Regions from separate parts of the Pseudarthrobacter sp. YAF2 genome, predicted to be linked through region 1. Evidence: predicted binding sites of a transcription regulator. Region 1 holds the regulator's gene; the other holds the start of a gene.
What was found. Region 1 encodes HspR, which represses chaperone genes until heat shock. Its sites were predicted from a motif close to AAGTTGAGTCNNNNNGACTCAACTT; they were not measured.

Region 1 (6,535 bases):
CTCCGGAAGGTCTCCTTCACCGGCTCCACCCCCGTCGGCAAGCGCCTCATGGCCGACGCCGCCCAGAACGTCCTGCGCACCTCCATGGAACTCGGCGGGAACGCCCCGTTCATCGTCTTTGAGGACGCGGACCTGGACCGAGCAGTTGAGGGGGCCATCGCGGCCAAGATGCGGAACATGGGCGAAGCCTGCACCGCAGCCAACCGCTTCCTCGTCCACGAATCCGTAGCTGCAGAGTTCACCGAAAAGTTCGCCAGCGCCATGGGCGCCCTGACCACCGGTAGGGGCACAGAGCCCACCACTCAAGTAGGTCCGCTTATTGACGCCGGAGCCCGCGACGACGTCCACGCACTGGTAAGTGCCGCCGTCGACGCCGGTGCTGTTGCCGTCACCGGCGGGGCGCCCGTGGACGGGCCCGGCTACTTCTACCAGCCCACCGTCCTGGCCAACGTCCCCAACAAGGCCGCGATCCTGGGCCAGGAAATCTTTGGCCCCGTCGCCCCGGTCACCACCTTCGCTACCGAAGAAGACGCCATCCGGCTCGCCAACAACACCGAATACGGGCTCGCCTCCTACCTCTACAGCAAGGACTTCAACCGCCTCCTCCGGGTAGCAGAACAAATCGAATTCGGCATGGTCGGGTTCAACGCCGGCGTCATCTCCAACGCCGCCGCACCCTTCGGCGGCGTCAAACAATCAGGCCTCGGCCGCGAAGGCGGAACCGAAGGCATCACCGAATACACCACCACCCAATACATCGGCATCGCCGACCCCTACGTCGGCTGACATACCGGCCGCACTGGCCCAGCTTTAAGCTGCGGGACCCCGGCAACACCGGGGTCCCGCAGTCTTTGACCCCTAAAACCGGGCCAGTGCAGCACTGCGTCGACCAGCGTCTGCCTGCCGCCCCAGGTCGAAGTGGGTGGCAGGTGCTTTTTGATGTGGGTCAGCCGACGCAGGTGCAGCTGATCTCAATCTCCCCCGCCCGGGGCCGCCGGAAGTGTCACGTATGTGCCCTGGACCTTGCTGCCGTTTGCCGGCAGGGCTCCAGGCAGCGAGACATAGCTGCCCTTCGGCTGCGGCGGCACCTCCTGTCCGGCTGGCAAGGTGGCGTAACTGCCCTCCGGCTGCGGCGATACTTCAGACCCTGCCGGCAACGTAACGTAGCTGCCCCCTCGCGAGATATCGGTAGCTGCTGTTGCGGGCACTGCAGTGCGTTCGGCCTTTAAGGTCATGATGTTCTCCTGCTTGTGTGGGGTGACGGCGCACAATAACCCAACATCTCTGCCACGGTGGCGCAGTAAGAGCCGTGATATCCACTGCTGGGTGCTCGGTGGGGTCGTTTGCCTGTATCCGGGGAGGAGTTACCCGGCGGTTCTTGAGGGCTTCGCCGGCCCGACGTCGATTCTACGGCTTAATCTGACTAGTTCACAATAAGGCGGGCCGATTTTTTTGCCGTTCACTCCACGCCAAGGGTCCTGCGCCCAAACACAAGAGCGGAGGCCGGGCTGTCACCCAGACTGGGGAGTAACCCGCTACGCCGACCGGCTGGCGTCCTTGCCTACTCGAAGTGGAGTATCCCTTGGAAACCTACGATGCGCTCCTCGCGTCCATTGCCCCCGCCGCCGGCACCGGCCGGACCATCTTTGACCCGGCAACCGGTGAAGCTGTGGGCGAAGCCCCCATCCATAGCCTCGATTACCTGGAAAATGCCGTGGCCGCGGCCGTCGCTGCCCAGCCGGCCTGGGCTGCCATGGGACACGACGCCCGGTCCGCCGCGCTCCTGAAAGCAGCCGACGCCGTCGAACGCTCCGCCGAGGAGCTGGCCCGGCTGCTCTCCCGTGAGCAGGGCAAACCGCTCAACGGCCCCAACGCCCGGTTCGAAGTGGGCGCCTGCGTCGCGTGGCTCCGCGCCACTGCCGGCATGCCGCTGGAACCGGAAACCATCGTGGACGACGGCGAGACCCGCGCCGAACTGCACTACCGGCCCATCGGCGTCGTCGGCGCCATCGGCCCGTGGAACTGGCCCATGATGATCGCCGTCTGGCAGCTCGCCCCGGCCCTGCGCATGGGAAACGCCGTGGTGGTCAAGCCCTCCGGCAACACCCCGTTGTCCGTCCTGGCCCTGGTCAAGGTCCTCAACGAGGAACTCCCGGAGGGCATCCTGTCGGTGGTGTCCTGCGGCCGCGAAGTCGGTGCGCGCCTTACCGATCACCCCGCGATCGGCAAGATCATGTTCACCGGTTCCACCGCCGGCGGCCGCGCCATCATTAAGTCGTCGGCGGACACCGTCAAGCGGCTCACCCTGGAACTGGGCGGCAACGACGCGGGTATCGTCCTGCCCGACGTTGATCCCAAGGCCATCGCCCAGGACATCTTCTGGGGCGCCTTCATCAACACGGGCCAGACCTGCGCGGCCCTGAAGCGGCTGTACGTCCACGACGACATCTACGACGCTGTCTGCGAGGAGCTCACCGCCGTCGCTGCCGCCATGCCCATGGGCAACGGCCTGGACGAGAACAACCTCCTTGGCCCCCTGCAGAACAAGGCCCAGTACGACGTCGTGGCCAACCTCGTGCAGGCCGCAAAAGACTCCGGCGCGCGCGTCCTGCTCGGCGGAAACCCGGACGCCAGCCAGCCGGGCTACTTCTACCCCACCACCCTGGTGGCGGACATCGACAACGACAATCCGCTGGTGGCCGAGGAACAATTCGGCCCCGCCCTGCCCATCATCCGCTACAGCACCATCGACGAAGCAGTGGAAAAAGCCAACGGGCTCGACGTCGGCCTCGGCGCCTCTGTCTGGTCCCGGGACCTGGCCGCCGCCCGCGAGGTGGCGGCGCGGATCCAGGCCGGCACCGTCTGGATCAACAAGCACGGCGCCGTGGACCCCCGCATCCCGTTCGGCGGGGCCAAACAGTCCGGCTACGGCCTGGAGTTCGGCGTCGAAGGCCTCAAGGCCCTCGGCGTACCGCAAGTTATCAACGGCTGACGTTGAGTCGGGAGCCCGGCACGCAGCTTGCCAGTGCCGGGCTCCCGAGGTTTGCGGCGCTAGGCCATGGCCGGGGCGGCGGCGGTCCGGCCGGCGAACTGCCGGCGGGCCCAGCGGGCGAGCTTCTTGCCCTTGCCCTTCCACCAGTTGTCTTCGTCCTGGTTGTGGTGGAAACGGAAGACAATGGCTACCAGGACGAACATGCCCATCACCACGTCCACCCACGACGACATCACCAGGGCGACAAAGACCGTCAGGGCATTGGCGACGATGGACGGGATAGCCAGGGTCCGGAACACGGTGCTTGCCACGTAGCGGCGGTGCGACCTCGGGACGGACAGTTCACGGACCATGTCGAAGCAGACGCAGACCACCACGATGGTCTGCCCCAGGGCCAGGAGCATCTGGCCCGGCATTGAGCCGCTGAACGCAGCGACGGACTCCATTCCCGGGCTCATGGCCGGGCCTTGCGGTTGACGCCTTTGCTGAATACACCAAACACGGAAAACCCCCAGAAACTTGCGGAACCACCGCCGCTGATCCGGCGATGGTTCCATTCAAGGTTCGGGGGGCTCTGGGGTCACGAGTAGTGGGTACTCTAGTTTTCGCTGGAGCCCGTCGGCTGTACTTACTTGCCGATGGCGCGCGGCCGCCACAGCATGACAGCCTGCGACCTCGGACGGGGCCGTTGCCCGCGGGAGAGGCTCACGACGTCGCCTGCGGCACCGGCCGCGAAGATGCGCGAATCCACCGCCCGCGGCCGGCGCCCCAGTTCCTCGGTAAGTTCCGAGATCCGGCTTTGGAGGGCAGCCACCTGGTTTTCAAGTTCCAGGATGCGCTTGATTCCCTCCAGCGACACGCCTTCCTGGGACAGCCGCTGCACTTCCCGCAGCATGTTGACGTCGCGCTGCGAGTAGCGCCGGGACTTGCCGGGGGCACGGCTGGGCTTGACGATGCCAAGCCGGTCGTACTGCCGCAGCGTCTGCGGGTGCATGTCTGCAAGCTCGGCCGCCACGGAGATCACGAAGATCGGCTGGTCAGCACTGATGTCCACGGCTCACCTCCGCTCCTAGAGCCGGGCCTTGGCTGCCAGGCCCTCACGGACGTCCGCCGACGACGTCGCCTCGGCGAACGCCTTGACCGCAGCTTCGGCGTCCTTGTTGAGATTCTTGGGAATTGCGACGTCGATGGTCACCAGCAGGTCACCGGTTGCCTTGGACGTCTTCACCCCTTTGCCCTTCACCCGCAGGGTTCGGCCCGACGGCGTGCCGGCCGGAACTCGGACCTTCACCTTGTCGCCGTCAATGGTGGGAACTTCGATGTCAGCGCCCAGGGCGGCCTCGGGGAAAGTGACGGGAACGTGGATGCGCAGGTTGTCGCCGTCGCGCGTGTAGAACGCATGCGGCTGCACCGCGACGGACACCACCAGGTCTCCATTGCCGGCGGCACCCGGCTGGCCCTTGCCGCGGACCCGGACCTTCTGGCCGTCCTTGATGCCGGCCGGGACGCGGACGTCGATCACCTCGCCGCTTGGCTCGCGCAGGCCGATGGTGGTGCCGCGGATGGAGCCGGCGAACGAAATGCTCGTGGACGCGGTGCGGTCGGCGCCCTTCTGCGGCGTGCGCTGGAATCCGGGGGAACCACCGAAGCCGCCGAACAGGTCCGCAAACTCAGGCGGGATACCGCCTGCGGACGGGTTGAAGCCGCCCGAGTGGCGCCCCGTGTTCCCCGTGAACAGGCCACCGAACATGTCCTCGAACCCGCCGTTGGTGGCACCGGCGCCACCGGGGGCAAAGCGCGCCCCGCTGCCCATGGCACGAATGGCGTCATACTGCTGGCGCTCGTCGGGGTCCGAAAGCACCGAATAGGCCTCGGAGATGTCCTTGAACTTCTTCTCGGAAGCAGCGTTCCCGGCGTTGGTATCAGGGTGGTGCTGCCGCGCAAGCTTCCGGTAGGCCTTCTTGATATCGGCTTCGGAAGCGTCCTTGGCAACACCAAGGATCTTGTAAAAGTCCTTGTCCACCCAATCCTGGCTAGCCAATGGCGTTTCCTTTCTTGTACTTCTTACAGTTGTGCCCACGCTCTCCGCGATACATGGGCCCCCGCCCCTACGCGTGGCTTAGGTCCGTAGGACCAAGCCGCCACGCGTAGGGGCGGGGCCCCCTTATCCGTCCGGCGCGGTCCCAGCGAGGGCGTAGCGCCGGAAGTACCCCGACTAAGCCGGGACGGCCACAATCACTTGCGCAGCCCGGAGGACGCGGTCTCCTGATTTGTAGCCTGAGCGGAGGACCTGGCTGACGGTGTCAACCTCGATGTCTTCGCCGGGCTGCTGGATCAGGGCTTCGTGGATCGTGGGATCGAACTCCACGCCGGTCTCGTTGATCCGGACCAGGCCGTAGGTCTTCAGCGCGTTCTCCAGCTTGGTGGCGATCGCGGCGAAGGGACCGTCGGTCAGGTCGCCGTGCTGCCGTGCGGCGTCGACGTCGTCCAGGACCGGGAGCAGGGAGTTCAGGACGCCGATGACGGCCATTTCCCCTGCCACGGCGCGGTCGCGTTCAACCCGCTTGCGGTAGTTGACGTACTCGGCCTGCAGGCGGAGCAAGTCGTTGCGCAGTTCGGCTGCCTCGGCGTTGCCGGAGCCGGCCTTGGTGCCCTGGGCCACGGACTCCTCTGCCGGCACGTCCACGCCGTTGAGGATTTCCTCCGCCTGGGCCAGCGCGTCGCCGTCCGAATCCGCAGCTCCCTGCCGGGGGGCAGCCCCGGAGGCGTGGCCGCCCTCGGGGTGCCGGGCCTGCCCGGTCACCGGGTCAACCTTGCGGTTGTCCCGGATGACCGGCTCGCCGTTGCCCTGCTTGGCCTCATGGTTCGCGGATGAGTTGTGCTCTTCCTCGTTACCGTGGTGCGGCATGGCTACTTCTTCGCTTCGTCTTCGTCGATGATCTCGGCGTCGACGATGTCCTCATCGGCGTTGCTGCCCGCTGAGGTACCGGCGGCACCCTCGGCACCGGGAGCACCGGCACCGTCCGGCGAACCGGCCTGCGAGTAGATGGCTTCGCCCAGCTTGGTCTGCGAGGCCTGCAGCTTCTCGAACGCGGCCTTCACGGCGGCGTCATCAGTGCCCTCGAGGGCCTTCTTGAGGCTGTCGACGTCGCCTTGGACCTCGGTCTTGACCTCTTCGGGCAGCTTGTCCGCGTTGTCGGCGATCAGCTTGTCCACGGAGTACGCGAGCTGCTCGGCGGTGTTGCGGGTGTCGGTTGCCTCGCGGCGGGCCTTGTCCTCGGCTGCGTGCTCCTCGGCGTCCTTGACCATGCGGTCGATGTCTTCCTTGGAGAGGCTGGAACCGCCGGTGATGGTCATGGACTGTTCCTTGCCGGTGCCCTTGTCCTTCGCGGAGACGTGCACGATGCCGTTGGCGTCGATGTCGAAGGTGACCTCAACCTGGGGAACGCCGCGGGGAGCCGGCGCGATGCCGGTCAGTTCGAACGTGCCCAGCGGTTTGTTGTCGCGGGTGAACTCGCGTTCGCCCTGGAAGACCTGGATGGC
Region 2 (6,535 bases), on a different contig from region 1:
CCAAGGAACAGGAAGGAACCGGTGGGGCGGTTGGGGTCGCTGATCCCGGCACGGGCGCGGCGGACGGCGTCGGACACCGCGGTGACGGCCTTGGACTGGCCAATGAGCCGCCTGCCCAGTTCCTCCTCCATGTGCAGCAGCTTCTGGCTCTCGCCCTGCAGCATGCGGCCGGCCGGAATTCCGGTCCACGCGGAGATGACCTCGGCGATGTCGTCTGCGGTCACCTGCTCGGCCACCATCTGCGCGGACTTGTCCGTGACGGCGGCTTCAGCCTCGGCAGCGGCGTTCAGTTCGCGTTCGAGTGCCGGAATCTCGCCGTACAACACGCGCGACGCCGTTTCCAGGTCGCCTTCGCGGGCCGCCTTCTCGTAGGCGCTGCGGAGTTCGTCCAGCTTTGCCTTGAGGTCGCCCACCCGGTTGAGCCCGGCCTTCTCGGCCTCCCAGCGCGCCTTGAGGCCGTTGAGTTCCTCTTTTTTGTCGGCTTTGTCGGCCCGGAGTGCGTCCAGGCGCTCCATGGAGGCGGCGTCCTTTTCGTCCTGCAGCGCCAGTTCTTCCATGGTGAGCCGGTCCACCAGCCGCTGGAGCTGGTCAATTTCCTCAGGCGCGGAGTCGATCTCCATGCGCAGCCGTGACGCGGCCTCATCCACCAGGTCGATGGCTTTGTCCGGCAGCTGGCGCCCCGAGATGTAGCGGTTGGACAGCGTGGCGGCAGCTACCAGCGCGGAGTCTGCGATGGCCACCTTGTGGTGCGCCTCGTAACGCTCCTTCAGGCCGCGGAGGATCCCGATGGTGTCCTCAACGCTGGGCTCACCCACATAGACCTGCTGGAAGCGGCGCTCCAGCGCCGGATCCTTTTCGATGTTTTCCCTGTATTCGTCCAGCGTGGTGGCACCGATCAGGCGCAGTTCGCCGCGGGCCAGCATGGGCTTGAGCATGTTGCCGGCGTCCATGGAGGAATCACCGGTAGCGCCGGCACCCACCACAGTGTGGATCTCGTCGATGAAGGTAACGATCTGGCCCTCGGAGTTCTTGATCTCCTCCAGGACAGCCTTGAGCCGCTCCTCGAACTCGCCGCGGTACTTGGCTCCGGCCACCATGGATGCGAGGTCCAGGGCGATCAGGGTCTTGCCACGAAGGCTTTCCGGCACGTCTCCGGCCACGATGCGCTGGGCCAGCCCTTCGACGACGGCCGTCTTGCCGACGCCGGGCTCGCCGATGATCACGGGGTTGTTCTTGGTGCGGCGGCTCAGGACCTGGACGATGCGGCGGATTTCGGTATCGCGGCCAATAACGGGGTCCAGTTTGCCGGCGCGGGCCATGGCAGTGAGGTCAGTGCCGAATTTTTCGAGCGACTGGAAGGTGTTTTCCGGGTCAGGGCTGGTGACTTTCCGGTCGCCGCGGACCCCCGGCAAGGCGGCGAGCAGCGCCTCATGGGAGGCCCCGGCGTCGCGCAGCAACCGTCCGGTGGCATCGCTGGCGGAGGAGAGGCCCAGCAGGAGGACTTCGGTGGACACGAACGTATCACCCAGCCGCTCCGCTTCGTCCTTGGCATTCTGGATGGCCTGCAGGGCGGGGCGGCTGAGCTGGGCCTGCTGGCTGGATCCGCCCGACGTGGCGGGCAAGGCCTTGATGGCGCTGCTGGCCTGGACGCTGACGGCGTCGGGGTCGGCACCGGTGGCGCGGAGCAGCGCGACGGCCACGCCCTCCCGCTGGTCCATCAGCGCCTTGAGGAGGTGGGCCGGTTCAACCTGCGGGTTGCCGGCGGTTGAGGCATTCATTGCCGCAGCGGAAAGAGCCTCCTGGCTCTTGGTGGTGAATTTGACGTCCAAAGAGGGCTCCTTTCGGGGGCTTGATAACTAAGTTGAGTGTACTACGCTCAACTTTGCAGGACGAGGTTCACTAGCCATGTTTGCCCACGGCGAAACCGCTGTCCAGAGCCGGAGGTCCTCCTAGGTCCCGTACACGGAAACGGCGGCCGCTTTGACCACGAAATGAACGGTCATCCCCGGCACCAGGCCGAGGTCCGCCGATGCCGCCGGCGTGATGTCGGCAGCCAGGCGGCCGGCCCGGACACGGATCTGGTCGCCGTGCGGCTCGAGGTCCGTGATGGTTACCGGGAACGAATTGCGCGGGCTGCCGTGCGCGTCGGTGAGAAACACGGAAACGGCCGACGGCGGGAACACGGCCACCCCGGGACTTCCTGGCCCGGGCACCGGTGCGGCTCCGCCGGACCCGCCCGGATGCCCGGGCATCGCCGCAGGCCCGGAAGTTGCCCCGGGCCCGGATTGAGCCTGCTGCCCGGAAAGCACTTGCTCGTCGGCGTGGCCGGCGATCCGCAGGCCATCTTGGGTACGCACCGCCGCCCCGTCCAGGGTTCCGGGGACGAAGTTCAGCCCGGCCAGGCCGGCGGCAAAGGAACTGCGTGGACGTTCCAGCACTTCCCGGGTTGGGCCTTCCTCTGCAATCCTGCCGTTCTCCAGGATGACCACCCTGTCCGCGAGGATCAGCGCGTCAAGGACATCGTGGGTGACGATGATGGCCTGCCGACCCGCGAGGACGCGCTTGAACAGGCGGCGCAGCAGCGGGGCGGAGTGGATGTCGAGGGCGGCCAGGGGCTCGTCAAGCAGGAGCAGCGCGGGGTCCGCGGCGAGTGCACGTGCCACGGCAACCCGCTGGGCCTGGCCGCCGGAGAGTTCGGCGGGACGGCGCCCGGCCAGGCCTTCCGCTTCGACGTCAGCCAGCCAGCGCAGGGCCTGCTGCTTGGCGTCCCGCTTGGGGACGCCGGCGCTGCGGGGCCCGAAGGAGACATTGTCCACCGCGCTCAGGTGCGGAAAGAGCAGGGGCTCCTGGGCAAGGAACGCGGTCCCTCGCTGGTGCGGCGGCACCCAGGTGCGGTTGCCGCTGTCGAGGTCGAACAGGGTCTTTCCGTCGAGTTTTGCCACGCCGGTGTCCGGCCGCAACAATCCCGCGATGCTGGACAGCAGGGTAGACTTCCCGGCGCCGTTGGGGCCCATCACGGCTACGGTTTCGCCGGGCCCCACTGTGAGAGACACGTCGAATCCCCGCCCGGCCACGGCTGCCTGGAAGGACAACGTCACTTGCTGTTCCCTCCTGCCGGTGCCGCCGCCGTCGTCCGTTTTCCTGTTCCGCTGACAGCCGCCGGCCGGCTGTAGGCGAGCGCCACCACCGCTACGGCGACGGCCACCAGCACCAGCGACAGGGCGACGGCGGCGTCCGGATCGGTTTCCCGCTGCAGGTAGATTTCCAGCGGCAAGGTCCGGGTGACCCCCTGCAGGCTGCCCGCGAACGTCAGCGTGGCGCCGAACTCGCCCAGGCTGCGGGCGAAGGACAGAACGGCACCGGACGCCAGTCCGGGCAGGACCAGCGGGAGCGTGACCCGCCGGAAGACGGTGCCCGGGCGTGCGCCCAGGGTTGCGGCCACGGCCTCGTAGCGGGAGCCCGAGGTGCGCAGGGCACCTTCCAGGCTGACCACCAGGAAGGGCAGCGCCACGAACGTCTGCGCCAGGACCACCGCAGTGGTGGAGAAGGCAATCTGCAGGCCAAGCAAATCGAGGGTCTGCCCCAGCAGGCCCTGGCGGCCGAAGGTGTAGAGAAGGGCGATGCCGCCCACCACGGGGGGAAGAACAAGCGGCAGGAGCACCAGCGAACGCAGCAGCCCCTGCAGCCGAAACCTATCCCGGGCGAGGACCAGCGCCAAGGGGACCCCCAGCACTATGCACAGCACGGTGCTCGCCGCGGAGGTCCGCAGGCTCAGCCCCAGCGCCGTCAGCGACGACTCCGAGGTCACGAGGGGAATGAACTGCGCCCAGTCCACCCGCAGCACCATGGCAAGCAACGGGAGCACCACCACGACGGCGGCAACAACCGCCAGTGCGCGCACCCAGCCGGGAACACCGGAATAGCCCTGCTGACCCAACTGCTACCTCTCGTGCTTCACTGGCTCAGCGGTTCCCGGCATTACTGCCCACCGGGTCCGAAGCCAGCCGCGGCGAGGATCTTTTGCCCCTCCGCGCCGGTCACCAGGCCGATGAAGGCCTGGGCTGTCGCCTTGTTCCGCCCACTGGCCACGCCCGCGATGGGGTAGGTATTGACCGCGCCCTGCGACTCCGGAAATTCAATCCCGTCCACCTTGGCGCCGGCTGCCTTGACGTCCGTGCCGTACACCAGGCCGGCGTCGGCCTCCCCCGATGTGACCTTGCCCAACACATCAGTGACAGCGTTTTCCTCGCTGACGGGCGCCAGCGCAATCCCGGCCGCGCCTGCCACCTTCGCCGCAGCTGCCCCACAGGGGACCTGTTTGGCGCAAACGACCAGCTTGACGCCCGGCCGCGCCAGGTCCTTCAGCGCCGAAATACCGGCCGGATTGCCCGGCGGAACGGCAATGGCCAGGGTGTTGGTGGCGAAGTTCCGGGGTGCGCCGTCAGCGAGGCCGGCGTCCTGCAGTTTCTTCATGTTGGCCGTATCCGCCGAGGCAAAAACGTCCGCAGGCGCGCCCTGGCTGATCTGGCTGGCAAGGTCCGAGGAACCCGCGAAGCTCAACGTGACCGTGGTTCCCGGGTTTTCCGTTTCGAAGGTGCGTGCCAGTTCAGCGAAGGTGGCCTTGAGCGAGGCTGCCGCGAAGACCGTGATGGTGCCTGCCGGCTTGGCCTTGGAGCCGGCGTCAGGGCCGGCACTTGTCCCCGCAGCCGGGCCCCCTGCCGCTGCGCAGCCGGACAGGACGGCCAGCAGCAGCACCGCCAGTGGCAGGACTGCGGCTCGAACGGTGGACGCCGGGGAGCGCACGGGCTGCCGGCTCATGCGGTGGCCCTGCCTTTCGGGGATTCGATGATGACCGTGGTTGCCTTGACCACCGCAGTGGCGACGACACCTGGCTCCAACCCCAGGTCGCGTACCGCCTCGCTGCTCATGAGGGATACCACCCGGAAGGGCCCGCACTGCAGTTCCACCTGGGCCATCACTTTGTCGGCGATGACGTTGGTGACGAGGCCGACGAACCGGTTGCGGGCCGAGCTGCCGCCGCGTTGCGGATCATCCGGGAGCTGGGCCAGCTTCCGTGCGTGCGTGGCAAGTTCCAGGCCGTCGACGGCGAGCCGGCCTGCGTCGTCCCGGAACGGCGTGAGTGTTCCGTGGTCCGTCCAGCGGCGAACGGTATCGTCGCTTACGCCCAGGAAGCGGGCGGCTTCGGAAACGCGGATTAGGGCCATGCGGCAATACTAATCCGCAAATGCAGTTCCAAGAGCGTTATCACAACGCAAATGAGGATTTGCTTCTGGCTCGCCATACCACGGTGCCCGGCGATCGGCAGCACTAGACTCCTTCCATGGCCATCTACATCGACCCGCCATTGTGGCCTGCACACGGAACGCACTTCTCGCACCTGGTGTCCGATACTTCCCTTGATGAGCTGCACGCTTTCGCTGCTGCCGCGGGAATCCCCGAGCGGGCGTTCGACGGCGACCACTACGACGTGCCGGAGCGCCGGTTCGGTGAGCTGGTGGAGGCCGGGGCGGTTTCGGTGGAAGCCCGGCTCCTGGTCCGCAAGCTGATCGCCAGCGGACTGCGGATACCTGCACGCCGGCGAAACAAGTCGCTAAAAATTCCGCTGCTGAACCGCTGGGAAGCCATCATGCCCGGCCACGACGCCCTCTTCCTGGACCTGCTGGACCGCTGGAGCGAACCCCACCGCCACTACCACGGCTGCACCCACCTGCTTTCCGTCCTGGAGGCGCTGGACCTGCTCACCGAACCGGCTGAGGCTCCGCGGACCGTGCTGCTGGCGGCCTGGTTCCACGACGCCGTGTACCGGGGCACGGCAGGCCAGGATGAAGAAGAATCCGCCCGGCTGGCCGAGGACCGGCTCACCGCGGCAGGCTTGCCGGAGGCAGACGTGGCAGAGGTGGCCCGGCTGGTCCTGCTGACATCCGACCACCAGCCCGAACCGGGTGACGACGACGGCGCCCTCCTCTGCGACGCGGACCTGTCCATCCTCGGCGGGGAACCGGAGGAGTACGCCCGTTATGCTGCGGCCGTCCGGAAAGACTACGCGCACATCGGCGACGCCGACTTCGCTGCCGGCCGGGCCGCCGTCGTACGCCAACTGCTGGAACTGGACCCGCTCTTCCACCACCAACGCGCCAGGGAACTGTGGCGGGACGCTGCGCACCGCAACCTGAAAGGGGAACTGGCATGAACGCTCCCCGTTCCACGCCGCGGCACACGCACTCCGCAAACGCCGCACACCGGCAGCTCCCTTTCGAGGTGCGGTTCGACTGGGGACTGAACGGTGCCAGGACCGTGGCCCCCGGAGCGGATATCGCGGTGGTGGTGGACGTCCTGTCCTTCAGCACCTGCGTCAGCGTGGCACTGGACCGGAACGCGGAGGTCTTCCCCTTCCCGTGGCGGGACACCAGGGCCGAAGACTTCGCCGCCCACCACCACGCCCAGCTGGCGGGCCCCCGCGACGGCGGCGGGCTGAGCCTCTCCCCCGCGAGCCTCCGCAGCGCCGAATCCCTGG

Region 2: the regulator HspR is predicted to act here: its motif matches at 1,859-1,883, upstream of clpB (ATP-dependent chaperone ClpB).

Annotation. Positions count from the first base shown of each region.
Region 1 covers NZ_JBFRDA010000012.1:124,945-131,479, reverse strand. Annotated here, with positions in the region: gene AB4Y79_RS13800 (NAD-dependent succinate-semialdehyde dehydrogenase) at 1-786, shown strand, start outside; gene AB4Y79_RS13795 (hypothetical protein) at 972-1,235, opposite strand; gene AB4Y79_RS13790 (aldehyde dehydrogenase family protein) at 1,583-2,992, shown strand; gene AB4Y79_RS13785 (hypothetical protein) at 3,052-3,438, opposite strand; gene AB4Y79_RS13780 (heat shock protein transcriptional repressor HspR) at 3,621-4,046, opposite strand; gene AB4Y79_RS13775 (DnaJ C-terminal domain-containing protein) at 4,062-5,033, opposite strand; gene AB4Y79_RS13770 (nucleotide exchange factor GrpE) at 5,208-5,900, opposite strand; gene dnaK (molecular chaperone DnaK) at 5,903-6,535, opposite strand, start outside.
Region 2 covers NZ_JBFRDA010000011.1:95,756-102,290, reverse strand. Annotated here, with positions in the region: gene clpB (ATP-dependent chaperone ClpB) at 1-1,829, opposite strand, end outside; gene AB4Y79_RS13110 (sulfate/molybdate ABC transporter ATP-binding protein) at 1,950-3,098, opposite strand; gene AB4Y79_RS13105 (ABC transporter permease) at 3,095-3,937, opposite strand; gene modA (molybdate ABC transporter substrate-binding protein) at 3,979-4,818, opposite strand; gene AB4Y79_RS13095 (TOBE domain-containing protein) at 4,815-5,225, opposite strand; gene AB4Y79_RS13090 (DUF4031 domain-containing protein) at 5,342-6,211, shown strand; gene AB4Y79_RS13085 (2-phosphosulfolactate phosphatase) at 6,208-6,535, shown strand, end outside.